DNA from 3 places in the Rhizobium sp. ZK1 genome. Region 3 is predicted to be linked to each of the others. Evidence: predicted binding sites of a transcription regulator. Region 3 holds the regulator's gene; each other region holds the start of a gene.
The links. Region 3 encodes HrcA, which represses chaperone genes, less so after heat shock. Its sites were predicted from a motif close to GTTAGCACTCNCNNNNNGNGAGTGCTAAC; they were not measured.
Positions count from the first base shown of each region.

Region 1: a site for HrcA is predicted at 6,382-6,410, ahead of groES (co-chaperone GroES). Genes of this name have one in related genera too.
Region 2: a site for HrcA is predicted at 1,377-1,405, ahead of groES (co-chaperone GroES). Genes of this name have one in related genera too.

Region 1 is NZ_CP180586.1:455,136-465,737, forward strand. Features, by position in the region: gene ACK9YZ_RS02345 (ATP phosphoribosyltransferase regulatory subunit) at 1-940, shown strand, start outside; gene hisG (ATP phosphoribosyltransferase) at 937-1,632, shown strand; gene ACK9YZ_RS02355 (DoxX family protein) at 1,703-2,131, opposite strand; gene ACK9YZ_RS02360 (glutathione binding-like protein) at 2,336-3,046, shown strand; gene ACK9YZ_RS02365 (hypothetical protein) at 3,115-3,561, opposite strand; gene groL (chaperonin GroEL) at 4,334-5,971, opposite strand; gene groES (co-chaperone GroES) at 6,029-6,325, opposite strand; gene ACK9YZ_RS02380 (TIGR01459 family HAD-type hydrolase) at 6,635-7,483, shown strand; gene ACK9YZ_RS02385 (bifunctional riboflavin kinase/FAD synthetase) at 7,498-8,481, shown strand; gene ACK9YZ_RS02390 (MFS transporter) at 8,544-9,758, opposite strand; gene ACK9YZ_RS02395 (hypothetical protein) at 9,808-10,011, shown strand; gene ileS (isoleucine--tRNA ligase) at 10,176-10,602, shown strand, end outside.
Region 2 is NZ_CP180587.1:191,929-202,530, forward strand. Features, by position in the region: gene ACK9YZ_RS23500 (Hsp20 family protein) at 1-265, opposite strand, end outside; gene ACK9YZ_RS23505 (hypothetical protein) at 616-906, opposite strand; gene ACK9YZ_RS23510 (usg protein) at 1,002-1,274, opposite strand; gene groES (co-chaperone GroES) at 1,554-1,868, shown strand; gene groL (chaperonin GroEL) at 1,930-3,558, shown strand; gene ACK9YZ_RS23525 (threonine transporter RhtB) at 4,400-4,963, opposite strand; gene ACK9YZ_RS23530 (helix-turn-helix domain-containing protein) at 5,133-5,468, opposite strand; gene ACK9YZ_RS23535 (hypothetical protein) at 5,837-6,271, opposite strand; gene ACK9YZ_RS23540 (twin-arginine translocase TatA/TatE family subunit) at 6,255-6,437, opposite strand; gene ACK9YZ_RS23545 (hypothetical protein) at 6,534-6,701, opposite strand; gene ACK9YZ_RS23550 (hypothetical protein) at 6,856-7,143, shown strand; gene ACK9YZ_RS23555 (Crp/Fnr family transcriptional regulator) at 7,331-8,026, opposite strand; gene ACK9YZ_RS23560 (SUMF1/EgtB/PvdO family nonheme iron enzyme) at 8,016-8,978, opposite strand; gene nirK (copper-containing nitrite reductase) at 9,060-10,211, opposite strand; gene ACK9YZ_RS23570 (NnrS family protein) at 10,412-10,602, shown strand, end outside.
Region 3 is NZ_CP180586.1:1,141-11,742, reverse strand. Features, by position in the region: gene ACK9YZ_RS00065 (DUF1150 family protein) at 1-167, opposite strand, end outside; gene ACK9YZ_RS00060 (Hsp20 family protein) at 215-640, opposite strand; gene ACK9YZ_RS00055 (nucleoside hydrolase) at 923-1,867, shown strand; gene grpE (nucleotide exchange factor GrpE) at 1,941-2,576, opposite strand; gene hrcA (heat-inducible transcriptional repressor HrcA) at 2,688-3,776, opposite strand; gene rph (ribonuclease PH) at 3,954-4,670, shown strand; gene ACK9YZ_RS00035 (VOC family protein) at 4,745-5,161, shown strand; gene rdgB (RdgB/HAM1 family non-canonical purine NTP pyrophosphatase) at 5,171-5,815, shown strand; gene hemW (radical SAM family heme chaperone HemW) at 5,831-7,027, shown strand; gene ACK9YZ_RS00020 (DMT family transporter) at 7,032-7,952, opposite strand; gene gcvA (transcriptional regulator GcvA) at 8,095-8,979, shown strand; gene ACK9YZ_RS00010 (saccharopine dehydrogenase family protein) at 9,075-10,157, opposite strand.

The sequences.
Region 1 (10,602 bases), 450 kb from region 3:
GCGCCCGGAATTCACCATTCCTGTCTGTCTGCGCCATATCGAGAGCGCGACAGGCACGCCGAAGCGTTACTCCTATCTCGGCGAAGTCTTCCGCCAGCGCCGCGATGGCAGCAATGAATTCTATCAGGCCGGCATTGAAGATCTCGGCGATATTAACCTTGCGAGCGCCGATGCCCGCGCGATTGGCGATGCGGTTGGCATCCTGTCCCGCCTGCTGCCCGGCCGGCATCTCTCGGTGACAATAGGCGATCAGGCCGTGTTCGAAGCCGTCGTGCAGGCGCTCGGCCTGCCGCTTGGCTGGCAGAAGCGGCTGATCCATGCCTTCGGCAACATGATCCAACTGGAGACGCTGCTGGCGCGTCTCGTCAGCCCGCAATTCGTGACCGGCCTTGATGATGATGTCGCCCGGCTTGTCGGTGAGGATGATGAGGCGGCACTGGTTTCCTATATCGACGAGACGATGCAGGCGACCGGCTATTCCACAAACGCCAGCCGCTCGCCGCAGGAGATTGCCCGCCGCCTGAAGGAAAAGCTCGTCCTGTCCGAGACCCGGCTGGATGACGCCGCTTTCCAAGTGCTGGAGCAGTTCCTGTCGCTCAACGTGCCGCTTGTCAATGCATCAGCGGCACTTTCGCATTTCGCCGACGCGGCCGGACTGAAGCTCGGCAATGCGCTGGCGCGTTTCGATGGTCGCGTCGCAGCGATCGCCAATGCCGGCGTCGATCTGTCGCTTATCGAATACCGCGCCGCTTTCGGCCGTCCGCTCGATTATTATACCGGCCTCGTCTTCGAGGTGATGGTTGAAGGCTCCTCGGCGGTTCTGGCCGGCGGCGGCCGTTTCGACAGGCTGATGACCTTCCTTGGCGCCAAGGACCGCATTCCCGCCGTCGGCTTCTCCCTCTGGCTCGACCGTATCGAAACCGAAAGGGCCGCCGCATGACGATCACCATTGCGCTTCCCTCCAAGGGCCGCATGAAGGATGACGCCTCTGCGATCTTCGAGCGTGCCGGCATGAAAATCTACGCAGTCGGCAACGATCGCTCCTATCGCGGCCGTGTCGAAGGTTGGGACGATGTGGAAATCGCCTTCCTCTCGGCCTCGGAAATTTCCCGCGAGCTCGGCAACGGCTCGATCGATTTCGGCGTCACCGGCGAAGACCTCGTGCGCGAGGGACTGGCTGAAGCCGACAGACGGGTGGAATTCTGCGCCCGCCTCGGCTTCGGCCATGCCGATGTTGTCGTCGCCGTGCCGGAAATCTGGCTGGATGTCGATACGATGGCCGATCTGGTGGATGTCGCTGCCGATTTCCGCGCCCGTCACGGCCGGCGTCTCGCAATCGCCACGAAATACTGGCGCTTGACCCAGCAGTTCTTCTCCAGCCAGCACGGCATCCAGCTCTACCGCATCGTCGAGAGCCTGGGCGCCACGGAAGGCGCGCCGGCCTCCGGCTCGGCCGATATCATCGTCGATATCACCTCGACCGGTTCGACGCTGCGCGCCAATCACCTCAAGGTGCTCTCCGATGGCGTCATCTTGCGCTCGGAAGCCTGCCTGGTGCGTGCCCGCAAGGATACGCATGCCGATACGCCGACGGTGACGGCGATTGCCGAGGCTGTCCGCGCGGTTCTCTGAACCAAATTACTGAACATGCAAAACCCGCCGTCAGCAGACGGCGGGTTTTGCATTTTGGGAGGAGATGGAATTAGCGGGCAGCGACGGCCTGCAGGCCGCGGCGTGCATCAATCGAATAGGCACCGGCACCGACGGTGGCGAGCAGGATGTATGCGCCGGCCAGTGTGATGTTCTTCATGACCATGATCTGGTTGAGGATATTCACGAGTTCCGCGCCACTTGCGTAGGGCAGATGGAAGACAACGGCTGTAAATACGCAGAAGCCTGCGAGCAGCCAGCCGACGATGCGAACCTGGAAGCCTGTGAGAACCGCAAGGCCGGCCAGCAGTTCGAAGAGGCCTGCAGCATAGGCCAGGAGGGTTGCTGCCGGCAGGCCGGCACCGGCGATCATGCCCGCAGTACCGGCAGCATCGGTTATCTTGCCGAAGCCGGCAAGGATGAACATGAAGGACAGAAGAATGCGGGCGAGAAGGATGAGGGCGTTGTTCGTATTCGACATGGACGTTGCTCCGTTGAATGACTTTTGAGGTCTTGATGCCCCGGCACCGTGTTGGACCTCGGATGCCCTCTATCTCGCCTTTTTCTGACGTCAGGGAAAGATAAACGCCAGCGGACAGTTTGTTCACTAATACGAAACGATCGGGTGACTTGCCTTGCGGTGCAGGCGTCTTCTATGGTCGCCTCCTCACTATGGAGAACCCCGATGGCAGATCTTTCCGCATTCCCGATCACCAGCCGCTGGCCGGCGAAAAACCCTGATATTATTCAGCTTTATTCCCTTCAGACGCCGAATGGCGTGAAGATCTCTGTGGCGCTGGAGGAGCTCGGTCTGCCCTATGAGGCTCACTATGTTTCCTTCGCGACCACCGATCAGAAGACGGCTGAATTCGTCTCGCTGAACCCGAACGGCCGCATTCCCGCAATCATCGACCCCAATGGCCCGGACGGAAAGCCGATCGGCCTTTTCGAATCTGGAGCCATCCTGCTCTATCTGGCGGAAAAGACCGGCAAGCTGATCCCGGCTGATGCCGCGGGCCGCTATGAAACCATCCAGTGGGTCTTTTTCCAGATGGCCGGCATCGGCCCGATGTTCGGCCAGTTCGGCCATTTCTATAAATTCGCCGCTGACAAGGTCGCCAACAATTCCTATCCGGTGGAGCGCTATCGCGACGAATCCAAGCGCCTGCTCGGCGTGCTGGAAAGCCGCCTGCAGGGTCGCCAATGGATCATGGGCGACGAGTACACCATCGCCGACATCACCACATTCCCGTGGCTCCGCGGCGCCGACATCTTCTATGGTGGCCGCGAGGTGCTGGAATATGCGAAATTCCCTGCCGTCATGGATTGGCTGCAGCGCTGCATCGCCCGACCGGCGAGCGAGAAGGGCCTCAGCATTCCGGTGAAGCCCGCCTGACGGTCTTAGGATTGAAACAGAAAAGGCCGGTCGCGAGACCGGCCTTTTCTTGTGTCCATGCAGGCAGATTACTGCCGGCTGGCGATCTGGCTGGTACCTTCCAGCTTGAAGCGCGGGAAGATGAAAACGCCGACCATGCTGCCGCTGTATTTTTCCTCCAGCCCATTGGATTCGCCCATGCAAAAGAGCGGCTGACGGAAACCGTTCGGCATGATGATGGTCGTCGAGAAACAGAAGGATGAGGAAAGCGTCGCCGCCTGCTCGAAGAGCTGCAGGACGTGGTTGCGATCCCTGGTGTTATAGCAGCGCACCAGGCTCAACAGGCCGCATTCCTGCGCCGAGAGACCGTGCAGCATCGCGCTCCATTCTCCGAGCCTGATCACGCCTGTCGAAAAATCTCCGATCCAGCTTTCGGACACGGAAAACTGCGCCAACATTTCGTGATTATGATTGTTGTAGTCCAGCGAGCCAGGCATCAAGGGTGCGGCAGCATTGGCTTTGGCGATCTTAAACAAGGCGTTCCCCAATTCGGGTGCGGCTGCCCCGCCGCACACTCGGCAAACACAAAGAAACAGGATCACGTAGCGGCAGGCATCATGCCTGTGCTTGATCTCGCGGCAACAGTTGCTCGGCGGCACCTCAGATGGTCGCCGCACGAATGCCTTCCGCAAGATTTACTCTCGTATGTTCGCGGAGACCTTCGAAGCCCGAATGTTCACGCATTGGCCTTTGGCGTGCTCCGGTCTCGTCTGCGGCGAGTATTCTTCCGGGCTGGAACGTCAATTGCAGCGCGGATTTATAGGAGCTTTTGCGCAAACGGCAACGGCTTTTTCCGGGCGTTAGGCTGGCGTTATGACAAGGGTTTTCTGCAGATTTGTGGGTTTCACACTAATTTTGCGGCTGGAACTCAGCTTTTCATGCTGTGGAAACGGTTCCACTCTCCGCACAGCATGCAATCTTCGTAGGTTATGAGCTTTGCATCCGAATTCTTCGCAATTGAAAAATGTACCGTGGCGCAAGCTTCGCGAAAGCCTCGATCAAAAAATCACGCTTTCTGCCGCAGATTAAACGTTCAAGCGACTTATTAAACAAGGTGTTCTTCGAATCGCTTGAATAAAAGAAAGGGCGGCCCGAAGACCGCCCTTTCCTGAACTGAACCGGATGGCCCAGATGGATGACCAGAGCCTTACATCATGTCCATACCGCCTGTTCAGCGCGCTTGACGCGCTGAACCATCTTGGATGATGGGCGGTTTTACGGACGACGCTGTGAAAGGCCTTCGGCCTATCACATCATGTCCATACCGCCCATGCCGCCCATGCCGCCCGGCATTGCCGGAGCGTCCTTCTTCGGCAGCTCGGCGATCATGGCTTCCGTGGTGATCAGCAGCGAAGCAACCGAAGCCGCGTTCTGCAGAGCCGTACGGACAACCTTGACCGGGTCGACGATGCCGAGCTGGATCAGGTCGCCATATTCGCCGGTCTGGGCGTTGTAGCCGTAGTTGTCTTCGTTCTTGTCGAGGATCTTGCCGACAACGATCGAAGCTTCGTCGCCTGCGTTTTCAGCGATCTGGCGAACCAGAGCCTGGAGAGCGCGGCGAACGATGTTGATACCAGCTTCCTGGTCGTCGTTTTCGCCCTTGGCCTTGATCTTTGTGGAAGAGCGCAGCAGAGCGACGCCGCCGCCCGGTACGATACCTTCCTGAACAGCAGCGCGCGTCGCGTTAAGGGCGTCGTCGATGCGGTCCTTCTTTTCCTTCACTTCGACTTCCGTCGAACCGCCGACGCGGATGACGGCAACACCGCCAGCGAGCTTGGCAAGACGTTCCTGCAGCTTTTCACGGTCGTAGTCGGAGGTGGTTTCTTCGATCTGGGCCTTGATCTGGGCAACACGGCCTTCGATGTCGGACTTGGCGCCAGCGCCGTCGACGATCGTGGTGTTTTCCTTGGAGATCGAAACCTTCTTGGTGCGGCCGAGCATGTCGAGGGTAACAGACTCGAGCTTGATGCCGAGGTCTTCGGAGATGACAGTGCCGCCCGTGAGGATAGCGATGTCTTCCAGCATGGCCTTGCGGCGGTCGCCGAAGCCCGGAGCCTTGACAGCAGCAATCTTCAGGCCGCCACGCAGCTTGTTGACGACGAGGGTCGCAAGAGCTTCGCCTTCGACGTCTTCAGCGATGATGAGGAGCGGCTTGCCGGTTTGAACGACAGCTTCGAGAACCGGGAGCATGGACTGCAGGTTCGAGAGCTTCTTTTCGTGCAGGAGGATGAAGGCGTCTTCGAGATCAGCAACCATCTTTTCCGGGTTGGTGACGAAGTAGGGGCTCAGGTAGCCGCGGTCGAACTGCATGCCTTCGACGACTTCGAGTTCGGTTTCAGCGGTCTTGGCTTCTTCGACGGTGATAACGCCTTCGTTGCCGACCTTCTGCATCGCTTCAGCAATGTCGAGACCGATCTGCTTTTCGCCGTTTGCGGAGATCGTGCCGACCTGGGCAACTTCTTCCGACGTGTTGATCTTCTTGGCCTTAGCCTGGAGATCCTTGACGACTTCAGCAACAGCGAGGTCGATACCGCGCTTCAGGTCCATCGGGTTCATGCCGGCAGCAACTGCCTTTGCGCCTTCGCGAACGATGGCCTGTGCGAGAACCGTTGCAGTCGTGGTGCCGTCGCCGGCGACGTCGTTGGTCTTCGAAGCAACTTCGCGGACCATCTGGGCGCCCATGTTTTCGAACTTGTCTTCGAGTTCGATTTCCTTGGCGACCGAAACACCGTCCTTGGTGATGCGCGGAGCGCCGAAGGACTTGTCGATAACGACGTTGCGGCCCTTGGGACCGAGGGTGACCTTCACTGCGTCAGCGAGGATATCGACGCCACGCAGCATCTTTTCGCGCGCGCCGCGGCCGAATTTTACTTCTTTAGCTGCCATTTTGAGAACTCCTGAAAAGGGGTGTCAACGATATCGGGTAAAAGGCGAACGGCTGGATCAGCCGATGATGCCCATGATGTCGGCTTCCTTCATGATGAGAAGGTCTTCGCCGTTGATCTTGACTTCGGTGCCCGACCACTTGCCGAACAGAACGCGGTCGCCAGCCTTGACGTCGAGTGCTACGACCTTGCCGGATTCGTCACGGGCGCCGGAGCCGACAGCGACGATTTCGCCTTCCTGCGGCTTTTCCTTGGCGGTGTCCGGGATGATGATGCCGCCCTTGGTCTTCTCTTCGGATTCAACGCGACGGACGACGACGCGATCGTGAAGCGGGCGGAAATTGGTGCTTGCCATTGTCTAATCCCTCGATCAAATGACATTCGCGGACCGGGGTGGCCCACAAGGTGGATGTTAGCACTCAACTCCTGTGAGTGCTAGCGCCGTGCATTTAGGGATGGCTCCTGAAGGAGTCAAGAAGAGCCTTCACGGATTTTTGTGCCGGAATTGTGAAGACAGGCGGGATTTGTCCGGCGTGGTTACCGAGCTTTGCTCACGTCCAGCTTTTGAGCCTCCGGCGTTCTTGGCCTAATATAGAAAATGCCTTGCCATTGAAGCCCGCCTTTGCAATGTCACCGGTGACCGAAAGCGAAGCAGGAAAGCGGAATGGCAAAGCGGATTGCGAATTTCTCCGAGATCACCGATCGATATGACGTAGTGCTCTGCGATGTCTGGGGTGTCGTGCATAATGGCGTCGATCCGTTTCCGAAGGCTGGTGAGGCGCTGCAGGCGGCCCGCGCCGCAGGTCTGGCCGTCGTTCTCATCACCAATTCGCCGCGCGTTTCCTGGCAGGTCGTCGAGCAGTTGCGCCAGATCGGCGTGCCCGACGGCGCTTATGACCGCATCGTCACCTCGGGCGATGTCACGCGGACATTGATCGCCGAAGGTCCACGCGAGATCTTCCTGCTTGGTCCCGAGCGCGACAGCCCGATCCTCGAAGGCCTCGATATCGAGCGCGCTGCCGCCGGCGAAGCCACCTCGGTCGTCTGCACTGGCTTCTTCGATGACGAGACGCAGACGCCCGAGGACTACACGGACATGCTGCAGGAGTTCAAATCCCGCAACGTGCCGATGATCTGCGCCAATCCCGATCTAGTGGTCGAGCGCGGCCACCGCATCATTCCCTGCGCCGGCGCCATGGCCGCCTATTATGAGCAGCTCGGCGGCTCCACCCGCATCGCCGGCAAGCCGCATCGGCCGATCTATGAGGCAACCCTTGCCGCTGCCCGCGAGGTCCGCGGTGATTTCCCCATCGACCGTGTGCTGGCGATCGGCGACGGCATGCCGACGGATGTTCGTGGCGCCTTGAATTATGGGCTCGACCTTCTCTACATCAGCGGCGGCATCCACGCGAAGGAATATACGTTGAACGGCGAGACCGACGAGGCGATCCTCAACGCCTATCTCGAACGGGAAAAAGCCGCACCCAAGTGGTGGATGCCGCGCCTCGCATAAGAGAAAACAAATCGATGACCGTGTTCCACCGCAATGAAACCCGCGATCCGCTACCCGAGCATCTGAAAGGCGGCGTCATCGCCATCGGCAATTTCGACGGCGTTCATCGCGGCCATCAATCGGTGCTGAACCGGGCACTCGATATCGCACGGGAGCGCGGCATACCCGCCCTGGTGCTGACCTTCGAGCCGCATCCGCGCACCGTTTTCAAGCCGGATGCGCCGGTCTTCCGCCTGACGCCGGCGCCCTTCAAGGCACGCATCCTGGAGGAGCTGGGCTTCAACGCGGTCATCGAATATCCTTTCGACTACGAATTCTCGCAACGCTCGGCGGATGATTTCATCCATTCCATCCTGAAGGACTGGCTCGGCGCCTCCGAAGTTGTGACCGGGTTCGACTTCCATTTCGGCCGCGGCCGGGAAGGTGGACCTGCCTTCCTGATGGATGCCGGCAACAAATATGGTTTCGGCGTCACTCTGATCGACGCATTCCGCGACGAGAACACGGATGTCGTCTCATCGAGCCATGTCCGTGCGCTGCTGAAGGAAGGTGATGTCTCCTCCGTCGCCGCCATGCTCGGCTATCACTATACGGTGCAGGCGAAGGTGATCGATGGCGAGAAGCTCGGCCGCCAGCTCGGCTTCCCGACCGCCAATATGCAGCTGCCGCCGGAGGCGGAACTCGCAGCCGGCATTTACGCCGTTCGTTTCCGCCTCGAAAACGGCAGGCTGTATGATGCGGTGGCAAGCTACGGCCGGCGCCCGACGGTGACGGAAAACGGCGTGCCGTTGCTCGAAACCTATCTCTTCGATTTCAGCGGCGATCTCTACGGCCAGACTTGTTCGGTCTCCTTCTTCGGCTATCTGCGCCCTGAACTGAAGTTCGATGGGCTCGATCCGCTCGTCGCGCAGATCAAGCGCGACGAGGAGGAGGCGAGGGCGCTTCTCGAAGGTGTGAGACCGCTCGGCGAGCTCGACCGGAAGCTCTGTTTCGACTGAGCAATTCCAGCAAAAGCGCTTGAGCGTTTTGCGTCCGGAATTGCGTAAAAACAAAGAAACGCTCAGGACAGATTGAGCGCAGGCTGCGCCTTCTGCCGCGGCAACGGCGGGAAGGCGAGTGCGATTGCCGCCGCACCGAGTCCGACAAGCGCGGAGCCGATGAACAGCCACGAGTAGTTGGCATAGGTATCGTAGATCCAGCCGCCGATCAGCGGGCCGAAGGCCATGCCGATGCTGGAGAGCATTGTCGCGGCCCCGAACACCGTGCCGATGATGCGCGGGCCGAAATATTCACGCGCCAGTACGGCATAGAGCGGCATCACCCCGCCATAGGCGCTGCCGAAGATGACGGCGAGCGCGTAGAATTCCCCAAGCTTGCTGACGGCGAGGTAGGTGGCAAGGGCTGCCGCCTGCACCAGCAGGCCTGCGATGATGACTGGCTTGACGCCGATCCGGTCCGCCAGCGTGCCGTAAAGCAGGCGCCCGCCGAGGCCGGCGAGACCCTCGACACTGTAGATACTGACAGCAGCCATCGGTGCAACGCCGCAGAGTGTGGCGTAGCTCACCATATGGAAGATCGGCCCGGAATGAGCCGCACAGCAGGCGAAGAAGGTAAGCCCAAGCACGATGAACTGCGGCGAGCGGAACACCTTCCAGAGATCAGGGCCGCTGCCTTCGGCTGAAAGGGTGACGTCATGTGCATCGACAGGCGGCGACGGCCGGCGGCGCACGAGAAGGGCGGCCGGGATCATCAGGATGAGAGCGCCGATGCCGATGATCATCATCGCCGGGCGCCATTCATATGATGTGATGAGCCAGCGCGCGAAGGGCGAGATCGTCATCGGCGCAACGCCCATACCGGCCGAAACCAAGGAGACGGCAAGGCCGCGGTTCTCGTCGAACCACTCCGTCGTCGCGGCGATCATCGGTGCGAAAAAGGCGCTGGCCGAGAGACCGACGAGCACGCCATAGGTCAGCTGGAACTGCAGAAGCGTTTCCGCGCGGCTGGCAAGCATCAGCGCCAACCCAAGGATGACGGAGCCGATCAGCACGACCGGGCGCGGTCCGTATCGGTCGCTGGCAGCGCCCCAGAAGAAGCCGCCTATGCCCATGACGATGAAATTCAGCGTCATGGCGCTGGCGATGCCGGCATGCGACCAGCCGGTCGCGGTTGCGATCGGCTGCTGGAAAATGGCGAGAGAAAACATGGCGCCGAGGGCAACGCACGTCATCAGTGCGCCGGCCGCGACGATAACCCAACGATAGGAACTGCTCATATCCACATCACTCCTTGCGGGCGGGTTTGATCGGCATGATGAATTTCCCATGCCTGCGAGTCAAAGACGTTCGGGCGATCGGGAATTCGACAGGCGCTTTGGATTTTTGTATTGGGAGCAACAAAATCGCAGCCATGGCATGTTGCGGGCGTTTGCCGACCTGTCGCTGGCAGGCGCCCTTCGTGAAGCCGAGGGACTGAAATCCCTCTTCCTTTTCCGCTTAAAAGCGCCTATGAACCGGCGCGATGAGTAAATTCCGGCTGGCGCATTCGATACGAATTATCGGCCCGGTCTTCCGCGCGCGCTGAGCGGCCGGAAGGTCCGGGTTTTCGGCGCTTGGATTGAACGAGCGCTCTCCGTCACCACAGATTTCACGTCCGCGCGCCCTGTCCGGGCCGCCAGAAACGATTGTCACACATGACCGACACAGCCGAAAAGATCGATTACTCGAAGACCCTCTATCTGCCTGAGACGGATTTCCCGATGCGCGCCGGACTGCCGCAGAAGGAGCCGGAGCTCGTTGCCCGCTGGCAGCAGATGGATCTCTACAAGAAGCTGCGTGCTTCCGCCGCCGGCCGCGAAAAATTCGTCCTGCACGATGGCCCTCCCTATGCCAACGGCAATATCCATATCGGCCACGCGCTGAACAAGATCCTCAAGGACGTCATCACCCGCTCCTTCCAGATGCGCGGCTATGACTCCAACTATGTTCCCGGCTGGGACTGCCACGGCCTGCCGATCGAATGGAAGATCGAGGAAGAGAACTACCGCGCCAAGGGCAAGGCCAAGCCTGACCTGACCGAGCCGTCGGCGATGATCGAATTCCGCCGCGAATGCCGTGCCT
Region 2 (10,602 bases), on a different replicon from region 3:
GATGCAGGTAGCCTTCCGACGCCGTCTCCTGCTTCTTGCCGGTGACGGTCAGAAGGTTGGACTGGAAGATGATGTCGAGATCGGCCTGTTCGAAGCCCGCCACCGCAATCGAGATCCGGTAGCTGTCGTCACCGGTCTTGACGATGTCGTAGGGTGGCCAGTCGCTGATCGAACGGGCGCGCTGGGCGTTTTCGAGAAGATTGAAAACTCGGTCGAAGCCGACGCTCGAACGGTAGAGGGGTGCATAATCGTAAGATGTTGCCATAGCCATATCCTCCTTGAAGCAACATGGGTATGAGAGCGCCGAAAGCGGCGCTCCCAGCACGGCCAGCCCTGTCTTAAGCGGCTGGCGGCAATCGATTTGGTTTTCGGGGTTTTCGGATTCAAGAGCGCCCAGCAGAAAAAACTTCGACAGTCATGTGCAGTCATTTCTTGGAGATTATCGCTCACGCCCTCAATCGCTTGATCATCCGCGGGTCACCTGGATCTGGTCCTCGCTGTCGGCAGGCAGGATACAGGGGTGAGGCAACGCCTGAATGCCACGCTGGTCGGGTTTTCCAAAGCGCAATCGCCATAGTGCGACGATTATGCGAGGAAAGGAGGGCGCCGTGATCGTCAGTGCACTGCCTTGCTCACCATCCGATAGGGATGAACGGCATTGAACTGCGAGATCATGGCCGCGGCCTGCAGCAATACGCGCTCGGCGTTTTGGACATCGTCGCGGGCCAGTTCATCGGCATTGACGCGGATTGCCTGAGCCATGTTCGCCGAGAGTGCGGCAAAGTGCCGGTTGCCTTCGACATAGGCCTCGTGTGCGGTCCCCTCCAGAACGCGCGCGACATCGACAAAGACTTCTTCCCGCTCCTCGATGCTGAGGTCTTTAATGATTTTGATCTTCTCTTCCATTTCGGTCTCACTCTGAACAGACGTGCGCTGCTGACCGAGCTCATCAAGCCTCGGCCGCGAAACACCTAGGAACAGAAAATTTCTGTTTCAAGACCTCAGTGAAGCTTGAATTCACCTTCGACACGACGCCATTCATTGGGTCCGATCAGACGCTGATGGGTATACCTGACGGAATGGAGCGGCCCTTCGAGGGTGGTTTGCCAGAAATCGAGGAACCTGTGCATTTCAGGGAAATCGGGAGCCAGATCGTAGTCCTGCCAGACATAGGTTTGCAGCACGGATTCAAAATCAGGAATGCGGTAGAGGATGTGCGCGGTTGTCAGCCCGTAGCCGTTGAGCTGACGTTCCAGATCCGATGAGAATAGCATGCTTCATCTCCGTTTCAAGACACTGAGAAGGTGGCGCAAAATTTTGTGGCCATCAACGGGATTTTTAACGCCGCACGCCAGTTTGTTGTTCCTTTCCAGTGCGTTAGCAGCACAGAAATATGAGTGCTAATTTTTTTGTTTCTCCCTCTTGAAATCGAAAAATCGCAAAACCAGATCATTTCGCGCAAAAGGCTCGATCGAGATTTTGCACCCGCCCGGACTGGTCATCCGGTCCGGCCAGGGGATCAACGTCATCATTTTTGCTCAACGGAGGAAAACATGTCGTTCCGACCGCTTCATGATCGCATTCTCGTCCGCCGGGTCGAATCCGAAGAAAAGACCAAGGGGGGCATCATCATTCCCGACACCGCCAAGGAAAAGCCGCAGGAAGGCGAGGTTATCGCCGTCGGTCCTGGCGCCCGCAACGAGGCCGGTCAGATCCAGGCGCTCGACGTCAAGGCGGGCGATCGCATCCTGTTCGGCAAATGGTCCGGCACCGAGATCAAGATCAATGGCGAGGACCTGCTGATCATGAAGGAAAGCGATGTCATGGGTATCATCGAAGCCCAGGCCGAGCAGAAAAAGGCCGCCTGAGGCGATAACCCCGTCAATCCAACCCATCAGTCAGATAGCTGCCTATTGAGGAGTTAAGGAAATGGCTGCGAAAGAAGTCAAGTTTCACACCGATGCCCGTGAACGCATGCTGCGTGGGGTCGACGTGCTCGCCAACGCGGTGAAGGTGACGCTCGGCCCGAAGGGCCGCAATGTCGTCATCGACAAGTCCTTCGGCGCCCCGCGTATTACCAAGGACGGTGTTTCGGTCGCCAAGGAAATCGAACTGGAAGACAAGTTCGAAAACATGGGCGCCCAGATGCTGCGCGAAGTCGCCTCCAAAACCAACGATCTTGCCGGTGACGGCACCACGACTGCCACGGTGCTTGCTCAGGCGATCGTCAAGGAGGGTGCCAAGGCCGTCGCCTCCGGCATGAACCCAATGGACCTGAAGCGCGGCATCGACATCGCCGTCGACGCCGTCGTCAAGGAACTGAAGACCAACGCCCGCAAGATCACCAGCAATTCCGAAATCGCGCAGGTCGGCACCATCTCCGCCAATGGCGATGCCGAGATCGGCCGCTATCTCGCCGAAGCGATGGAGAAGGTCGGCAACGAAGGCGTCATCACGGTTGAAGAAGCCAAGACCGCCGAGACCGAACTCGAGGTCGTCGAAGGCATGCAGTTCGATCGCGGCTACCTGTCGCCTTACTTCGTGACCAATGCCGACAAGATGCGCGTGGAGTTCGAGGATCCCTATATCCTCATTCACGAGAAGAAGCTCTCGAACCTGCAGTCCATGCTTCCGGTTCTCGAGGCCGTCGTCCAGTCCGGCAAGCCGTTGGTCATCATCGCTGAAGACGTTGAAGGCGAAGCTCTTGCGACCCTCGTCGTCAACAAGCTGCGCGGCGGCCTGAAGATTGCGGCCGTCAAGGCTCCGGGCTTCGGCGATCGCCGCAAGGCGATGCTGGAGGACATCGCCATCCTGACAGGCGGCACCGTGATCTCCGAAGACCTCGGCATCAAGCTCGAGAACGTCACCCTCAACATGCTCGGCCGGGCCAAGAAGGTGGCGATCGAGAAGGAGAACACCACCATTATCGATGGCGTCGGCTCCAAAGCGGAAATCGATGGCCGCGTCGCCCAGATCAAGGCCCAGATCGAGGAGACGACCTCCGATTACGACCGCGAGAAGCTGCAGGAGCGCCTGGCAAAGCTCGCCGGCGGCGTTGCCGTTATCCGCGTCGGCGGATCGACCGAAGTCGAAGTGAAGGAGAAGAAGGACCGCGTCGACGATGCACTGCATGCAACCCGTGCGGCCGTCGAGGAAGGCATCCTGCCGGGCGGTGGCGTTGCGCTGTTGCGGGCCGTCAAGGCCCTCGACAATCTCGATGCCGCCAACCAGGACCAGAAGGTCGGCATCGAGATCGTTCGCCGGGCGATCGAGGCTCCGGTCCGTCAGATCGCCGAGAACGCCGGCGCCGAAGGTTCGATCATCGTCGGCAAGCTGCGCGAGAAAACTGACTTCTCTTATGGCTGGAATGCGCAGACCAATGAATATGGCGATCTCTATGCCCAAGGCGTCATCGATCCGGCCAAGGTCGTGCGCACGGCGCTCCAGGATGCTGCTTCGGTTGCCGGCCTGCTGGTAACGACGGAAGCCATGATTGCCGAAAAGCCCAAGAAAGACGCCGCGCCGGCCCTGCCGGCTGGCGCCGGAATGGACTTCTAAGCTATCAAGCCAGGCTCGCCCCAACATCTGGGGCGAGCCACTTACGGGGTATCTATGAGCTTGCCATCGAAAGAAGACGCACGCCTTTGCGCAGCCGTCATCAAGGAAATTGCGGCATCCAGGGGCGTTGCTCGCGACGCGTTCGCGATTGGGAAGCTGACCACCTCGGTTGCAAAACTGTATAGTAAGGGAATACGGGATCACGCGTAGTTGCTGTCGGCAGCGCTTGAATCTTTTGACGCGATCAGTTCCGCGGCGCAGCAGACCATCTCAAGCCACAGCGCTGCTTGTCCTGATCCGCGCCGAGAATGAAGCTGGGAGCCGCGGGCCAATCCTTGCATGAAGCCGCGGCTACGATCAACGTCGCCCAGTGCCACCCCACCTTATTCCAACTCCTCCTCCAAAACCAACAGGTCAACCAGGGCCGCAGTCTTGTCCGTCGGCAGAGGGTGCCCCTCACCGATCAGGGCTTCGTCATTGTTGGCCCAGGCTAATGCCTCGGCGAGTTCGGCCTGCGTCGCACCGGAAGCGGAAGTAAAGCCACACAGCACGGGCGATCACTTCAGCGGAAAACGATGGCGGCGGTAGAGTGGGTCACGAAAATTGAGGGTCATGCGCCATTATCGCAGACCAAGGTCGACCGCCAATTAATGTTACGATGCCGAAGCAGGACAAGGCGGCTGCGGCAGGCGGCACCAAATCTTCCGGTCACCGTTTCGAGGGCCGACATCGATCTTGCCGGCTCGGACTTAGCGCAATGGCATAAGGCGGTTTGCGAGGGCAGCCATGCATGCCATCGAGGAAGTCAGCCGAGCCAGTCTCGTGAAAATCGACACAAGTCTCAGGTCCAAAGGGCGCTGATGGCAAGGGTCAGGGAAAAGGCGACCAGCACGGCGCAGCCGCAATGCCGCACAAGAGGTGGCATTTGCGCATGGCGTCCGACCAGCAGACCGCCAAGGCCAAGCCAGATTGCCGACGTCACCGTCGCACAGCAGACGAACGCTGCGACCGCTACCGGCACACCCGTCTGGACAGAGGGTACAAGGGTAAGGCCGATGATAATGGCCTTGGGATTGAGCAGCGTGGTGACGAAGAGCTGACCGACGCCGAGCGTGCTCTGGCCGCCCACCGGGACCGGCCCCCATAGTTTCAGCGCAAGATAAAGAACCCAGATCGCCGAAATCAGCTTGACGGCGGCGCCGATCACCGGCTGGCCTTCAAGCGGCGGCGCGGCGATGCTCGACACCGGAATGATGATTGCGAGATAGCCGAGTACGACGGTGGCGACGAGCGACAGGGACCGCCTGACGGTCAGCGCCCTTGACGCCAATGCCAAAACCGCATTGGTCGGGCCTGGAAGGATCAGCAGCGAGAAGACGGCGATAAGGAAGGTCGGCAGGTTCATCAGATCCGATCTTTGCGATTGTCTGCCACCCTTCTCACGAACCAGGACGGACGGTTTTGATCAGTATCAGTTCAAGCGTTGCCGTGCAGCGCCGCCATATGATGCAGAGCCCAGGCGCGGTTTAATACTTTGGCCCGTTCGGCCGTCCAGATCGATATGGACCTCGAAGTCAGCCATCGCGGGACGATCCGGATGACCGCTTGAGATGGATGTGCTTGGGCAGATCGGCGCTGGCCAACGCCTGTCCGACCCTGTCGTTGCTGATGTCGGCGACCTGGCTCAGGCCGTCGAGCAGGCCGAGGGCCTGCAGCACGCCGGCATAGATGCCTATGCTGACATTGGTGTCGCCGGCTTCGACCCTTTGTAGGGTCGACCGGGATGTGAAGGCACGCTCCGCCACGACCGCCATAGGCAGCTTGCGACGGCGGCGGGCGTCGTGGATATCAGCGCCGAGCTTCCGCAGGGCGCGGCGCACGGCCGCTGGAGGGGTATGTGGTGTAGGCATTTGCCACCTCCGCACTACAGATTGGCTGAATATGTAGCACGAAGATTACAATTTTTCTAGCGCCCGACTGGAGTCGATCCCGGTGTTTACCGGCTGTGGGAACTTCCCGGTTCCGCTAGCCACCAAGAACCGCAGGCACGAACTGTCGATCGGGCGTATGAAATCTACTATAGAGAATGACGGTACTTTTCAGTGGGCGCTGGAGCGACGTCAAGCAGCCGAAAATCAGCTTTGAGATTCGATCGGCCTCGATAGCTACCGAAACCGCGCAAAATATTCTTTGTGCAATTTTTCCTTTAAGACCAAAGCCGTAAGATTTTGACGGCCCGTGGGCCGGCTTTCTGCGCGTTAAGCGAGAAAAAATTAAGTTATATCAATGGCTTAAATTGGCTTAGAACAGCCGGGTGGGGAGCCGATGTCATGGTGCCGCCGATACCCTGCCACGTCCAGAGCGGTTCTGATTGTGTATGACCGCGACGCCAGCGTCTTACGTCGGTTGCAGTGACCACCAAGGTCTCCGCATGTCTCGGATCTCGTTTGCCATAGGCGAGCGCGATCTCGCAAAAACCATGCAGAAACTGGAAAAGCCGCGCCTCATTCGCACGCGGGGGCGATGCCACACTCAATAGCGATCGCCTGGTGACGATCACGGTCCTCGTTTGACCAGCCAGCTGAAGACCGACGCGACCGCATTTTTCCGCGTCGTCGAACCGCGCCGAGATGATCGAGTACTCCATTTTGTTCCCCTCCGGGCGTTCAGCCGTGGCTGAATGCGCATCGATCTGATCAATGTCGATCTGCATCGCCGTCCCTGTCGCTCTTGCCGACCCGCTCGCCATCGATACCCTTCCTGAAGGCCCGGATGCCCTGCGCGACCTCGCCCAACAGCTCGGGAACCTTGCCGCGTCCAAACAGGATGAGGACGATGGTAAGGACGATCAGCCAATGCCAAGCGCTAAAACTTCCCATTCCAATCACTCCTTGAACGCCTCATCACGGCCGTTCCAATTACGTCTTTCTCGATCGCCTGGATTGCCGCCTTTCTGAGTTGAAGTGGTGCACCGTTCACGATGCCAGACCGGGGGTATCTGAACGGAGCGAGGCGAAATTGACGGGCTTGTCGGTATCGGACGCCTTGTCCGCCCGGCTTTTGGGGAGGTCGACGAGACGAGCCGGACGGCGTCGTCGGCGTCTTTTGATTTCGACGATGACGGGCTTTTGTGATATGCGCATCGGCATTCCTTTCCTTGTGTCCGCGGTCACTTGCCGCGAACGACAGGAAGATTCTTATGGCTTGGGGCTTTCGTTCTCTTTGATGGAGGTCAAAGACGTCGAAATGCTACCCGCTATGCTCCGGTCCATCATGGACGAGAGAGGAGGAGCCCGCATGTTGCCGAGGTTCATCACAGCATTCCTGAAATCTTCCGGAGAAACAGGTGTCGTGCTGATGGAGCACGAGGGCGCACAGCGCGTGGTCATCATCGATCGCGACGTCCTGCGGGAGATCAGCAATCCGCCGCGCGCCGATGAGACAAGGCTGCAGGAGCATGTGGGAACGATATGCGAAATCGCCGCCTCCAAGATACTTCTGCAGCCGCAGTCGTCGTTTTCCCGGATACGGATATCGAGGGACGACGTCGAGGCGTGGAAGGCGTCGCACGATACGCTCCACTAGGACAAAAGCTGAGCTGCGATATGGAGGGCTCGGCTTGATGTCCTTCCAGGCAGATGCGCACCAATACCGGCCGTCGTCGATATTGGCTCCTTGAGACAATGGCAGTTATCCGGCCCTGTGGCCGCATTCGACACGCCGCCGTGGCGGCGTCGGCTTCCTTGAGATTTGACCGTGCAGAGTTCGGCGACTAATCGGCTTCGCCTTCAGCAAGTCTAAGAAGACGCTGCGGATCGGTGACCGTCAGCTTCTGCCTGCCGCCCTCGACAATGCCCTTGCCTTCCCAGGCGCTCAGGATTCGCGACACCGTGTGCAGTGTCGTGCCCGTCATTTCAGCAATATCCTGCCGCGAAATCGGGAAATCGATTTTGATCGCGGTTCCCACCGCCTTGCCGGCCTGTTTGGACAGGCGCAGCACGGCGTGAGCGACCCGCTTTTCCACCTCTTCGGTCGACATTTCGCGGATGCGGGTGTGCGCCTCCTCGAGCCGCTGGCCGATCGTCTGCATCGCACTCATTGCCAGGCGAGGATTTTGCTCGACGAACCGCGACCACATGTCGGTCGGCCATCCGAGGATGAGGCTTTCCGCTGCGGCAGTGGCAGTGCCCGGATAGTCCTGTCGGCGCAACGCCATGGCGAAGCCGAACAGGTCGCCCGGATGCACCATCCTGACGATGATCTGCTGGCCGTCATGCGTGACCTGCGTGACCTTGAGCCTGCCGTGCAGCAGCAGGAAGAACGATTTCGCGGGTGCTCCCTGCTCGAAAACAGCATCGCCCTGGGTGATGCGGCGCGGTGTGGCATGCTCGAGCATGGCGTCGAGGTCGGCATCGGTCATGCGCTCGAAAAGCGCCAGTGACTTCAAAACTGTGCGGTCAACCTTCATCGTCGTCCCGCTGAACTCCCTTGGAAATGGCACCGGCGAGCATATCGGCTGCAGCACGGCGCGTGAAGTCTTCGATGCTGTCGATGAAGCTTGGCTGCCGGACGAGCCGGAAACCGAGATTGTCGGGCGGGCTGCCGACCGAGCATCCGCCGCCCTTGGGATTTCTCACAAAGGTACTCATCGGGGCGCGGTGCCTGCCGGCGGCGATCATGATGCCGCAGCTGGTCGGGTCGGGCTCGTCGACACCGGCTTGCTTGTCGAGGTCGATGCGCTTGTTGCAGGTCGATGTCCATTCCCAGACGTTTCCGCCGAAATCGGCAAGGCCGGTCTGGCTCACGCCGAACCATCCCCTCGGTTGCGGCGCTGGCTCGATCGAGGCGGTGCGCCGTGCCTCGCGTTCATAGTCTGCAAGCCAGCGCAGCGCAGGATTGTTGCTGTCTGCGTCGATGCCGAGCGCATCGTCGGGAAATCGGTCGGCAGCGGCGTAGGCGAGTTCGAAATCGGTCGGAAGCCGCCAATGTTTGCCCGTCTTTTGCGACAGCCAGTCCGCGTAGCGCAGCGCGTCCTCGTAGCTGACGCCGATAACCGGGGTGTCGTCGCCGGAGGTCGCGCTTCGCCCTTCCGGCTCTGTGCAGATGCGATCGGCGACGCAACGGGCATATTCGGAAAGGCTGGTCTGATATTTCATAATCGTCAGGGGCATCCGGACGTGAGCCGCGCGCTTCGGCGCATCGACCGCCAGACCCCTGCGGAAATATTCGGTCGCATCGCGATACTGGAATTCATGGGGTGCGATGGTTATGACCTCGGGAGCGGCAAATGCGGCATCGCGCTGCCCGATGTTCATGAAGCCGGTCTCGACCGCAAGCGCTGCGGAAAGGACCGCAAGAAGCGCAAGCGGAAGTGCGATCGAAATGCCGGAAACTCGTGCAGTCTCGGCGTGCGGTGCCATATCCTTGTCGCAGCATGCGCCCCCTTTTAAGAAAAGATACTGTGCAGGCCGCCCCCACGGCCTGCACAGCCCCACCCCAGGTCAGCTGGCCGACGGCGACTTCACCGAAGTCATCAGATCGTCGTTCCAGTCCCCGGTGACCTTGAAGTGGGCAGCCGCACCGAGTTCGAACGCCTCGATGAGGTTGTGGTTGACATAGGCGTAGATGCCCGGCTGCGCGAAGGTGCAGAGCGCAGCACCCGCCGTGCCGCCCGGGATGAACCAGGTCTCCTGGTCTATGTCAGGCACGTTCGCAAACTTGCCGGTCGCCCAGACATATTCGCCGTGGGCGCCGATGAGATGGGGTCGTGTGTCGCGGTTTGCCTGCGAATGCACGATGAGCACGGTTTCGCCAACCTTGGCGGTCATCGCATTGTCGCCCGTCAGCGCGCCGACGGCGCCGTTGAAAACGATATGGGTCGGGGTCAGCGTCTTCATCACGGCAAGCGTATCTTCATAGGCCTCGCCGGGGCTGTCATATTTCTTGAACCTGCCGTTCTCGTCGCGCGGGATGTAGAAATCCTGCTCGCCGACATAGTAGATCTTGTCGTAGACGAGGGGCTTTCCGTGGCCGTCGGTGAGACCTTCGCGCGGAAGAACCATGATTGCGCCGTTCATCCCCGACGTGACGTGCCAGGGTACCATGCCGGGAGGTGCGCAGTGATAGACGAAGACGCCTGCCTTCGTCGCCTTGAAGCGCAGGACGGTGCTTTCGCCGGGGCCGACGACCGTCAATGCACCGCCGCCAAGCCCGCCGGTTGCGGCGTGGAAGTCGATATTGTGCTGCATCGTGTTCGTTTCAGGATTGACCAGCGTCAGTTCCACATAATCGTCCTGGTGAACGACCATCAGCGGGCCGGGCACCGAACCGTCGAACGTCATCGCGTTCACCTCGGTCCCGTCCTTGTCGAGCACCATCTTCTTTTCCTGGATGGTCAGCGTGAATTCCTTGATCTTCGGGCCACCCTCGGCTTTCTGGCTGTGTGGGTGGACGAAGGGCGGCTTGACCAGTTCGACCTTCTCGCGCCGAAGCTTGGTGAAGTCGACTGTCGGCGCTTTCCTGGGCACGTTCACTGCCGCCACCTCGTCGGCATGGGCAGCGTTGTTCGCGATGATGATGATGGGGGTCAGGGCTCCTGCGACAGCAGCGCCCGTAAGCATCGTGCGACGGGTCATTTGCAGAGTATTCGTCATTTCTAATCTCCTGTAGTCGATGCGCGAGCGTGAGTCGCCCTGTCGAGAAGGAGAGTAGTAGAAACACCGCTGGACTGTTTGATTTGGAGCAAACTGACTATTTGTGTCAGCGCAAAGTTCTGTCGCCGCTCTTTGCGTAATCTCAACGACTACCCCGAAAATCTCCAGCATTGCTGTGTCGTCAATTTGGAGACACGGAAATGAAAAACAATTCGGATGCCAGGCGAGATTTCCCGCGCGGCATGTCGCGAACCGGACCTGTCCTCTTCTCCTATGGCTTCCGGCCATTCTTTCTGGCATCGGCGCTCTGGGCTATCGCAAGCCTCGACCTCTGGGTGGCCCATCTGAGCTTCGGCCTGCCTGTCGCATCGGACTACGGGACAGTGTACTG
Region 3 (10,602 bases):
GCGCCGAACAATGCCCAAAGATCGACGCTCGGATCGATATCCGGCGCCTCGGGGAAGCACTTGGCGACCTCTTCATTGCGTATTTTGCGAATATAGGCGACCTCGCCATTGCCGATGCCGGCAAGTTCGGACTTGGTCAGACGCGACGTGGCTTCTTTCATCAACATTCCTGTTCCTCCGGGAGAAGGGACCAACGGTTCAACAAACCGTTGTGCTACTGTGAAACCGAAATGTTAATTTTCTTGACCATGCGCGCCGGTTCCGGTCGAATTAGATCGACAGAGAGCAGACCGTTCTTGAGGCATGCGCCTAAAACCTGCATGCCATCGGCGAGAACGAAGGTGCGCTGGAACTGTCTCGCCGCAATACCGCGGTAGAGGTAATCGCGCTCGCCCTGATCGAGCTGACGGCCACGGATCAGAAGCTGGTTTTCCTCAGTGGACACATCGAGCTCTTCTTCGCTGAAACCGGCGACGGCAAGCGTAATTCGCAGGCGTTCGGGCGCGTCGTCACCTGCGGCGATGCGCTCTATATTATAGGGTGGATATCCGTCGCTCGCCTTGGAAATCCGCTCAAGCGTCTTTTCCATGGCATCGAAGCCCAGAAGCAGCGGGCTGGCGAAAGGGGTGATGCGGCTCATCTTCCAAAGTCCTTGATGCAAGCGACCTCTCCGGACCTCACATGCAGCATCCGGGTACCCGCTCATATGGGAACGATGGTTGCCCGCTGCAAGGCGTGATAGCCGCCGGTCAGGCCTCTCACAATTTAAGGCAAAGTCTCATAAGACCGTTTCCTTGACAAAGGACGCAGCGCCCCGCATCAAAACATGCCCCGGCGCGATGTGCTGATTTGCGACGGGAGCGTGAAGACAATGAGAAGGTGCATGCCACAACGACGCGCACCACAGGATGGAACGATTCGGATGGCAGAACCGAGAAAGATCATTATCGACACCGACCCCGGCCAGGATGATGCCGCCGCGATCATGCTGGCCTTCGGCAGCCCGGAAGAGCTCGATGTGCTGGGCATCACCACCGTCGCCGGCAACGTGCCACTGTCTCTGACAAGCCGCAACGCGCGCATCATCTGCGAGCTTTGCAAGCGGACCGACATCAAGGTCTTCGCCGGCGCCGACCGGCCGATCGCGCGCAAGCTGGTCACTGCCGAGCACGTGCATGGCAAGACAGGTCTCGATGGCCCGACACTTCCCGAACCGACGATGCCGCTGCAGGGGCAGCCTTCCGTCGACTTCATCATCGAAACGCTGCGACGCGAACCGGAAGGCACCGTCACGCTCTGTACGCTCGGACCGCTGACCAATATCGGCATGGCCTTCCAGAAGGCGCCCGATATCATCATGCGTATCCGGGAACTGGTGATGATGGGCGGCGGTTTCTTTGAAGGCGGAAACATCACGCCGGCCGCCGAATTCAACATCTATGTCGATCCGGAAGCCGCCGATATCGTGTTCCGCTCGGGCGTGCCCATCGTCATGATGCCGCTCGACGTGACGCACCAGCTTCTGACCCGCAAGGATCGCGTGAAGCGCATGGCCGCGATCGGCACCGCGCCGGCCAAGGCGATGGTGGAGATGCTGGAATTCTTCGAGCGCTTCGACATAGAAAAATACGGCTCGGATGGCGGCCCGCTGCACGACCCGACGACGGTGGCCTATCTGCTGAAACCCGAACTCTTCAAGGGCCGGGACTGCAATGTCGAGATCGAGGTCAAATCCGAACTGACCGTCGGGATGACCGTCGTCGACTGGTGGCATGTGACCGAGCGCAAGCACAATGCGAAGGTCATGCGCTACGTCGATGCCGACGGCTTTTTCGATCTGCTGGTCGAGCGTTTTGCGCGGATATGATCCGCCAAGATTAGACAGGAACAAGAAAGGCCGCTAACGCGGCCTTTCTTCATTGTCAGGTATTCCTGTCGCCTTAGGCGTCCTTCTCGTCCAGCACCGAGTTGGCCTCAGCTTCCACGAGTTTCGGACCGCCCTTGGCGACGCCGACCATGGCCGGGCGCAGCACGCGCTCGCCGATGGAAAAACCGGCCTGCACCACCTGCACGACCGTATTGTTCGGCACTTCTGTATTCGGCACTTCGAACATCGCCTGATGGAAGTTCGGGTCGAACTTCTGGCCGACCGGCTCCAGTTTGCGAACGCCGTGGCGCTCGAGTGCCGAGAGCATGGAACGCTCGGTCATCTCAACACCTTCAATCAGCGTCGTCAGGCCGGCATCGGCAGCGGCCTTTGCTTCGGCAGGAATGGCGTCGAGCGCCCGGCGCAGATTGTCCGAAACGGCCAGCATATCGCGAGCGAAGCCTGCAACGGAGTAGGATTTGGCGTCCTTGACCTCGCGCTCGGTGCGGCGGCGCAGATTGTCCATTTCGGCAGCGAGCCGCAGATAGCGGTCGCGCAGTTCGGTATTTTCGGCCTTCAGAAGCTCAAGCGCATCCGGTTCGCCTGCAGCTGCTTCCTTCACGGCTTCATTCTCGACGTTTGCGGCATCGTCGGCTGCGGCTTCCGCCGTCGCTGCGTCAGGTCCGTTTTGCGTCGTTTCATCAGTCATGACGGTCTCCGGTTCATATATTCTCAGATGCGCCCGATATCGATGTTTGGCCGGAAAAAATCAAGTCTACGTGACGAAGAAGCGAAAATTCGAACGGTTCTGCGAAATATCTCAAAGAGAGCCGCGTGAAAGGCGTGAAACGAGCTGGGCGGTATAATCGACCATCGGGACGATACGCGAATAATTGAGTCGGGTCGGGCCTATGACACCAACCGCACCAACAATGCGGTCATCATCATCGCGATAGGGCGCCACGATCAATGAAGAGCCGGAAAGCGAGAAGAGCTTGTTTTCCGAACCGATGAAGATACGCACACCGGGTCCGCTTTCGGCGAGATTCAGGAGCTCGATCAAGCTATCCTTCTTCTCGAGATCGTCGAAGAGTAGGCGCAGCCGGTCGAGATCTTCCGTGCCGCCTACACCTTCCAGCAGGTTTGCGCGGCCGCGAATGATCAGCTGTGCCGGCTTGGACTCGTCCGAACTGCCGGCCCAGACGGCGATACCGCGCTCCACGAGATCCTGCGATAGCGCATCGAGCTCATGGCGAACTTCATCTTTCAGCCGGCTCAATTGCAGGCGCAGTTCCGGCAGCGTCTGGCCGGTCATGTGCGCATTGAGGAAATTGGCGGCTTCGGTGAGCTGCGAAGAGGTGACGCCCGCGGGCAACTCGATGATGCGGTTTTCCACCTGATCGTGATCGCCGACAAGCACCGCCAGTGCCTTGGTGGGCTCCAGGCGGATGAACTCGACATGTTTCAGCACCGAATCGCTCTTGGAGGTAATGACGAGGCCAGCGCCGCGCGAAATGCCCGAGAGCATGCGGCTTGCCTCGTTCATCATCGATTCCACAGGATTGTCGCGATTTCCAGCCCGCACCTGGCGGTCGATACTGGCCCGCTCCTCCGCCGAGAGATCGCCAACCTGCATGAAGGCATCGACAAAGAAACGTAAGCCCACCTGCGTGGGCAGGCGCCCGGCGCTGACATGCGGCGAATAGATGAGCCCCAATTCCTCCAGGTCGCTCATGACGTTGCGCACGGAGGCGGGCGACAGTGACATAGGCAGAAGACGCGAGAGATTGCGGGAGCCCAGGGGCTCGCCATGCTCCAGATAGCCTTCGACGATGCGCCGGAAGATTTCCTTGGATCGTTCATCCAGAGCGGCCACGGCATCCGAAATTGATGTCGACCTGTAGCTCATGAACTTTTCGCACCCGCACTGAATGATATCAGGGAAATATAGCCAATCTGCCCCCCGTGGCAAAAGGGAATTTGCAAATGCGCGCGGCCAATCGTAGAAGCGGGCGACGATACAATGCATGCATGGAATTGCCGGGCAGCGCTTTCGCTTTTCGGCATCATGTTTCAGGAGAAGAGAATGCGGCCTTCAGGCAGAAAAACCGACCAGATGCGCAAGGTCTCCTTCGAGCGCAATTTTTCCAAGCATGCCGAGGGATCCTGCCTGGTGAAGTTCGGCGATACGCATGTGCTTTGCACCGCAAGCCTGGAAGACAAGACGCCGCCGTGGCTGCGCAACACCGGAAAGGGCTGGGTCACGGCCGAATACGGCATGCTGCCGCGCGCAACCGGCGAACGCATGAAGCGCGAAGCCGCTGCCGGCAAGCAGGGCGGCCGCACGCAGGAAATCCAGCGCCTCATCGGCCGCTCGCTGCGCGCCGTGGTCGATCTGACTGCGCTCGGCGAACGCCAGATCACGCTCGACTGCGATGTCATCCAGGCAGATGGCGGCACGCGCACGGCCTCGATCACCGGTGGCTGGATTGCGCTTTACGACTGCCTGCGCTGGATGGAAACCCGCAACATGATCAAGGCCGACCGCGTGCTGAAGGATCATGTCGCAGCGATTTCCTGTGGCATCTTCGCCAACCAGTCGGTCATCGACCTCGACTATCTCGAAGATTCCTCAGCCGAGACCGATGCCAATTTCGTCATGACGGGCGCCGGCGGCATCGTCGAGATCCAGGGTACGGCAGAAGGCACGCCTTTCACCGAGGAGGAATTCTCTTCGCTGATGGGCCTTGCCAAGGCAGGCATTGCCGAACTGGTCGACCTGCAAAAGCAGGCGATCGCCTGAGGCTTCCATTCAAGCCTCGCCAGTGAATTTCCTTGTCCCTGCTTCCGGGGGCAAGGCCGGACAAGGGGCGGGCAATGGCGCAACCCATCAAAGGCATTCTCGAAACAGCGCTTTACGCAACCGATCTCGATGCGGCCGAAGCTTTTTACGGGAATATTCTGGGCCTTGAGAAGATTACGCGTTCGGGCAACCGCCATGTATTCTTCCGCTGCGGGCCGGGCGTGCTCCTGATCTTCAACCCGGAGGAAACGGTGAAGCCGCCGGCACCTGACAGCCTGCAGGTTCCGCCGCATGGCACGACCGGAAAGGGCCATGCCTGCTTCAGGGTTTCGGGAGATGATCTCGATGCGATGGCCAGGAAGCTGAAGGCTGCCGGCACCGCTATCGAATCCGAGGTTCACTGGCCGCAGGGCGGCCGATCCATTTATTTCCGCGATCCCAGCGGCAACAGTCTGGAATGCGCGGAAGCGAAAATCTGGGGGATGGAATAAGGATATTTTATGCGCAAGCTCGAAACCAAGACCATTGTCGTTGCCAGCCATAACCAGGGCAAGATCCGTGAGATCCAGGATCTGATCGGGCCGCTGGGCTTTACTGCCAAATCAGCTGCCGAGCTCAATTTCATCGAACCCAAAGAAACCGGGACGACCTTCGAGGAAAATGCGACGATCAAGGCGCTCGCCTCGGCGCAAGCCTCCGGCATGCCGGCCCTGTCTGATGATTCAGGCCTCGTCGTCGATGCGCTCGGCGGTGATCCCGGCGTCTATACCGCCGATTGGGCGGAAACCGGCAATGGCAGCCGCGATTTCAACATGGCCATGGAGAAGGTCGAGAGAGCACTGGAAAAGGCCGGCGCCACCAAGCCCGAGCAACGCACTGCCCGTTTCGTCAGCGTGCTCTGCCTTGCCTGGCCGGATGGCCATACCGAGCTTTTCCGCGGCGAAGTGGAAGGCACGGTCGCCTGGCCGCCACGCGGAACACAGGGTTTCGGCTATGATCCGGTTTTCCAGCCGGAAGGCTATGATGTGACCTTCGGCGAGATGAGCGCGGAAGAAAAGCACGGATGGAGCATCGGCAAGCCGCAGGCCCTGTCGCACCGCGCTCGCGCCTTCAAGCTCTTTGTCGAAACCTGCCTGGAAGCATAAGGCCAAGCTTTGAACATGATCGAGTCGCCTGCACTGATGCGCGATGCAAAACTTCTGCCCGATACCGGTGAGCCCGGTTTCGGGATCTATGTGCATTGGCCTTTCTGCGCGGCGAAGTGTCCCTATTGCGATTTCAACAGCCATGTCCGGCATCAGCCGGTCGATCAGGAACGCTACGTCGCGGCCTTCCTGAAGGAGATCGCAACGGCTCGTCAGATGAGCGGGCCGAAGACGGTGACCAGCATCTTTCTCGGCGGCGGCACGCCGTCGCTGATGAAGCCGGAAACGGTCGACGCGATCCTTGATGGCATCTCGCGGCACTGGCACGTTCCTGACGGTATCGAGATCACGATGGAGGCCAATCCTTCCAGCGTCGAAGCGGAACGCTTCCGCGGCTATCGCGCCGCCGGTGTCAATCGTGTCTCGCTCGGCGTGCAGGCGCTGAACGATCGCGATCTTAAATTCCTCGGTCGGCTGCATGATGTCGCCGATGCGCTGAAGGCGATCAAGCTCGCGCGCGACATCTTCCCGCGCATGTCTTTCGACCTGATCTATGCCCGCCCGAACCAGACGGTGGAAGAATGGGAGCGGGAACTCAAAGAAGCCATTTCCTACGCTGTCGACCATCTCTCGCTCTATCAGCTGACCATCGAGGAAGGCACGCCGTTCTATGGCCTGCACAAGGCCGGAAAACTGGTCGTACCTGACGGAGATCAGTCGGCCGCGCTCTACGAAGCCACGCAAGAGATTACCGAGCGCGAAGGTATGCCGACTTATGAAGTATCCAACCACGCCCGGCCCGGCGCGGAGAGCCGCCACAACCTCACCTACTGGCGCTATGGTGACTATGCCGGCATCGGCCCCGGCGCGCATGGGCGCCTGACGCGCGGCGCAGAAAAGATCGCGACTGCTACGGAACGCAAGCCGGAAGCCTGGCTGGAGCTCGTCGAACGCGACGGGCACGGTATCATCGAGCAAGAGCGTCTCGGTTTCGATGAGCAGGCCGATGAATTGCTGCTGATGGGGCTGCGTCTGAAGGAAGGCGTCGACCTTGCCCGCTGGCAGCAGCTTTCTGGCCGCGATCCCGATCCGAAACGCGAAGAGTTTTTACTGGAGCACGGCTTCATCGAGCGGATCGGCAATTCCCGCCTGCGCTGTACGCCGGCAGGCATGCTCATCCTTGATTCCGTCGTCGCAGACCTCGCCTGCTGAAGCGTCAGGCGACGCGTCTCCTCCCCAGATTGACGAGCCTTCCATCGATCGCCGCAAGGCCGACCGCGATCAGGGCCATGCCGAGCAGATGCTTGAGCTGCAACTGCTCGCCGAGAGCCGCCGCGCCGAGCAGAATCGCGCTCACGGGGATCAAGAAGGTCACCAGCATCAGGTTAGTGGCACCTGCCGTGGCCAGGATTCGGAAGAAGAGCACATAGGCTACGGCAGTCGAGAGGATCGCAAGGCCTAATAGCGCCAGCCAAGTCTCGGTGGAGGGCATGGCGAGCGTCCAAGGCTGGTCGACGACCAGGGCGATCGGCAGCATCAGTACCGTCGAAGCCGTCACCTGTCCGGCGGCTGGAATAAGCGGCGCAAGGCCCATCCGGCGGAATCGCCGTCCCCATATGCCAGCCAGCGAATAGGAGAAGGCCGCACCGAGGACCGCAAGTTGGGCAAGCACGTTCGAGCCGAGATCCTTCAAAGCGTCGAAGCCGATCATGTAGGCAACGCCGGCAAATCCGACGATCACGCCGAAAAGACGGTTTATCGTCAACTTTTCGTCTGCCGTCAGCACATGAGCAACGATCACGGCGAAGAGCGGCGTCGTGGCATTGAGGATCGAGGCAAGGCCGCTTGCAATATGTGTCTGGCCCCAGACGATCAGGCAAAAAGGGATCATGTTATTCAAGAGCCCCATGCCGAAGAAAGCGATCCAGCTCTGCCTGTCGCGCGGCATGGCGTGGCCCATGGCATGCACGATCAGATTGAGCGCGATAGCGGCAAGCAGCACGCGTCCGGTCACGATGGTGAAGGGCGGCAGTGTTTTCACGAGAATGCCGTTGAAGAAGAAGGAGCCGCCCCAGAGAAGCGACAAGACGATCAGCATAGCCCATTCTACGGCGCCCATGGATTTCTGCAGTGCCATGACAATCTCCTGTATCGAGTTCTGCTAAATCGTCCTTCGCGGCGCATCCACGAAGATTTGCCAGAAATATCCATTTTTATTAGTATTCCTTATCGTCTGACAAACGAGCATTTCTTCCTTTATGATTGAGCTGAGCTAAAACATGAATGATACATTGCCCTCGCTATCGGCCCTACGCGCATTTGAGGCGGCAGCGCGTCACCTGAGCATGACACAGGCGGCGCATGAGCTGCATGTCACGCCCGGCGCTGTCAGCCTGCAGATCCGTGATCTCGAGGCTTCGCTCGGCGTCTCGCTTTTCGAGCGGCGGATCCGGCAAATTCTGCTGACGGCGGAAGGCCGGGACTATTTCGCGACGCTGCGCACCGCCTTCCAGCTCGTGCGCGAGGCAACGGCATCGCTGACCGCACGACGGCGCGGCAATGCGCTGGCGCTCACCTGTACGGCGGGTTTTGCGACGCACTGGCTGCTGCCGCGGCTTCAGCGGTTCGAGGACATGCATCCTGATATCGATGTGCGCATCAGCGCCTCCCATCGCATGTTCGATTTCGAACGCGACGGGATCGATCTCGCCATCCGCCATGGACTTGGCGGCTACGAAGGGCTGATCAGCGAACGGCTGGTCGATGACGAGTTGGTACCGGTCTGTATACCGACGATTGCCGTAGCGCTTGGCGCAGATCCTTCGCCCGACGATCTCGCCGGATATCAGCTCATCCACGACGTCTACCGCCGCGACTGGCAGCTCTGGCTGGCGGCCGCGGGCGCAACGAAAGTCGATGCCTCCCGCGGTCCTATCTTCAGCGACGGCAATGGCGCTTTCGAAGCGATGAAGTCAGGCTTCGGCGTGGCGCTGATGCGCCGCTCCTTCATCGAGAAGGAGCTTGCCGAAAGCCGGCTTGTGGCGCCGTTTCCGTTAGGGCTCACAAGCAAGCTCGCCTACCATCTGGTCTATCCGGGCACAGCGCTGGAGCGCCCGGCGGTCGCTGCGTTTCGACGCTGGCTACTTTCGGAAGCGACGGCTTAGAGCAGTCCCGTTTACTTCGAAACACGGAAATGCTCTGCTTTTGTCTTTAAGCAATTCCGGACGCAAGACCGCTGCGCACGTTTGCGGGAATTGCTTTAGTCCCTGCTCGTCGCCCCTGCCTTGAAGAGACTACCCGTCGGCGTCTTCAGGAACATCTCCAGTGGAATATGCTCCTGATGCAGGAAACCGCTGGTCGGCAGCAAGCCGTCGCGGACCATCTCGATGACGGCAACCACCGACGCCGATGTCGTCCAGGCGATCGCGGTGCGTCGCGCGCCGGCAATCTCGATCGGATAATAGGCGCGCACGAACTCCTTGCGGCGCAGGGTGCCATTGATCGTGCCTTCGGCCGCGACATGCACATAGACGACGTCGTCATCGACCGGTGGCTTTGCATTGGTCAGGATTTCGCCGGCGAGCTGTCGCCTGTCGCGCATCAGAAGCTCATGGAAGAAGAAATTCATCAGCTCCATATGGCCCGGATAACGCATCGTCTTGTAATCTAGGTTATCGACCTTGCCGAGCATGGTGTCACACATGGTGCCGAGACCGCCAGAGGTCGTGAAAGCCTCCAGCTTGACGCCACCGACATAAATCGTCTCATGCCATTCCATCGGCGAGACGAGCTTGCGCACGCCGCCCTCGATGACCTCACAGTCATTCAGATATTCATTGACCACGCCTTCCGGCGACCAGTTGAAGGCATAACCCAGAAGTCCGGTCGGGTTCTGTGGCAGAGCGCCGACGCGCATGCGGATCGAGCGGCAGCGGTCGAAGCCATCGGCAAGACTTGCGCCGACGATGCCGACGAAGCCCGGCGCCAGGCCGCATTGCGGCGCCATCAGCCCGCGAGCGGTCTTGGAAAGCTCGATAATGAAATTGGTGGTCGGCACATCCTCGGTCAGATCGAAATAATGGATGCCGGCAAGATGAGCGGCGCGCGCCAGCTCGATATTCAGATGATAGGGCAGGCAGGACAGGACCGCCTCGACGCTCGACAGCAGCTCACCGATGACGGAGACGTCGGTGATATCGCCGGCCCGGCATTTGAAGGGCGGGTCGCCCACGGGCGGTTGCGCATCAACGCCGATAACCTCGAAGCCGCCCTCATGCAAAAGCGTTGCCGCCAGCCGCCCGACCTTGCCCAGGCCGATCACGGCAATCCGTTCAAAACTCATTGATGTCCTCCCGAGCGCCGACATTCGTCACCGACGCAATTTTCTCACGTGGAGGCTGTATAGAATAAAACGCTTATAAAAGAAAACAGCCGGGATCACTCCCGGCTGCCGGTTCACGGTGGCAATGCACCGATTATTCGTTGATGAGGCGCTTCAAGAGCTCGATCTCATGCGAAAGCTTCGTGTCTCCCGAGATCAGTTCCTCGATCTTGCGCACGGCGTGCAGAACCGTCGTATGGTCGCGTCCACCGAAGCGGCGGCCGATTTCCGGGAAGGAGCGCGGCGTCAGTGTCTTCGCCAGATACATGGCGATCTGGCGCGGCTTGACAATGACGCGCGTGCGGCGGTTCGAAACCAGTTCCTGGCGCGAGACGTTGTAATGACGCGCGACAATACGCTGAATATCCTCGATACGCACACGACGCGGCTCGCCGGAACCGACGAG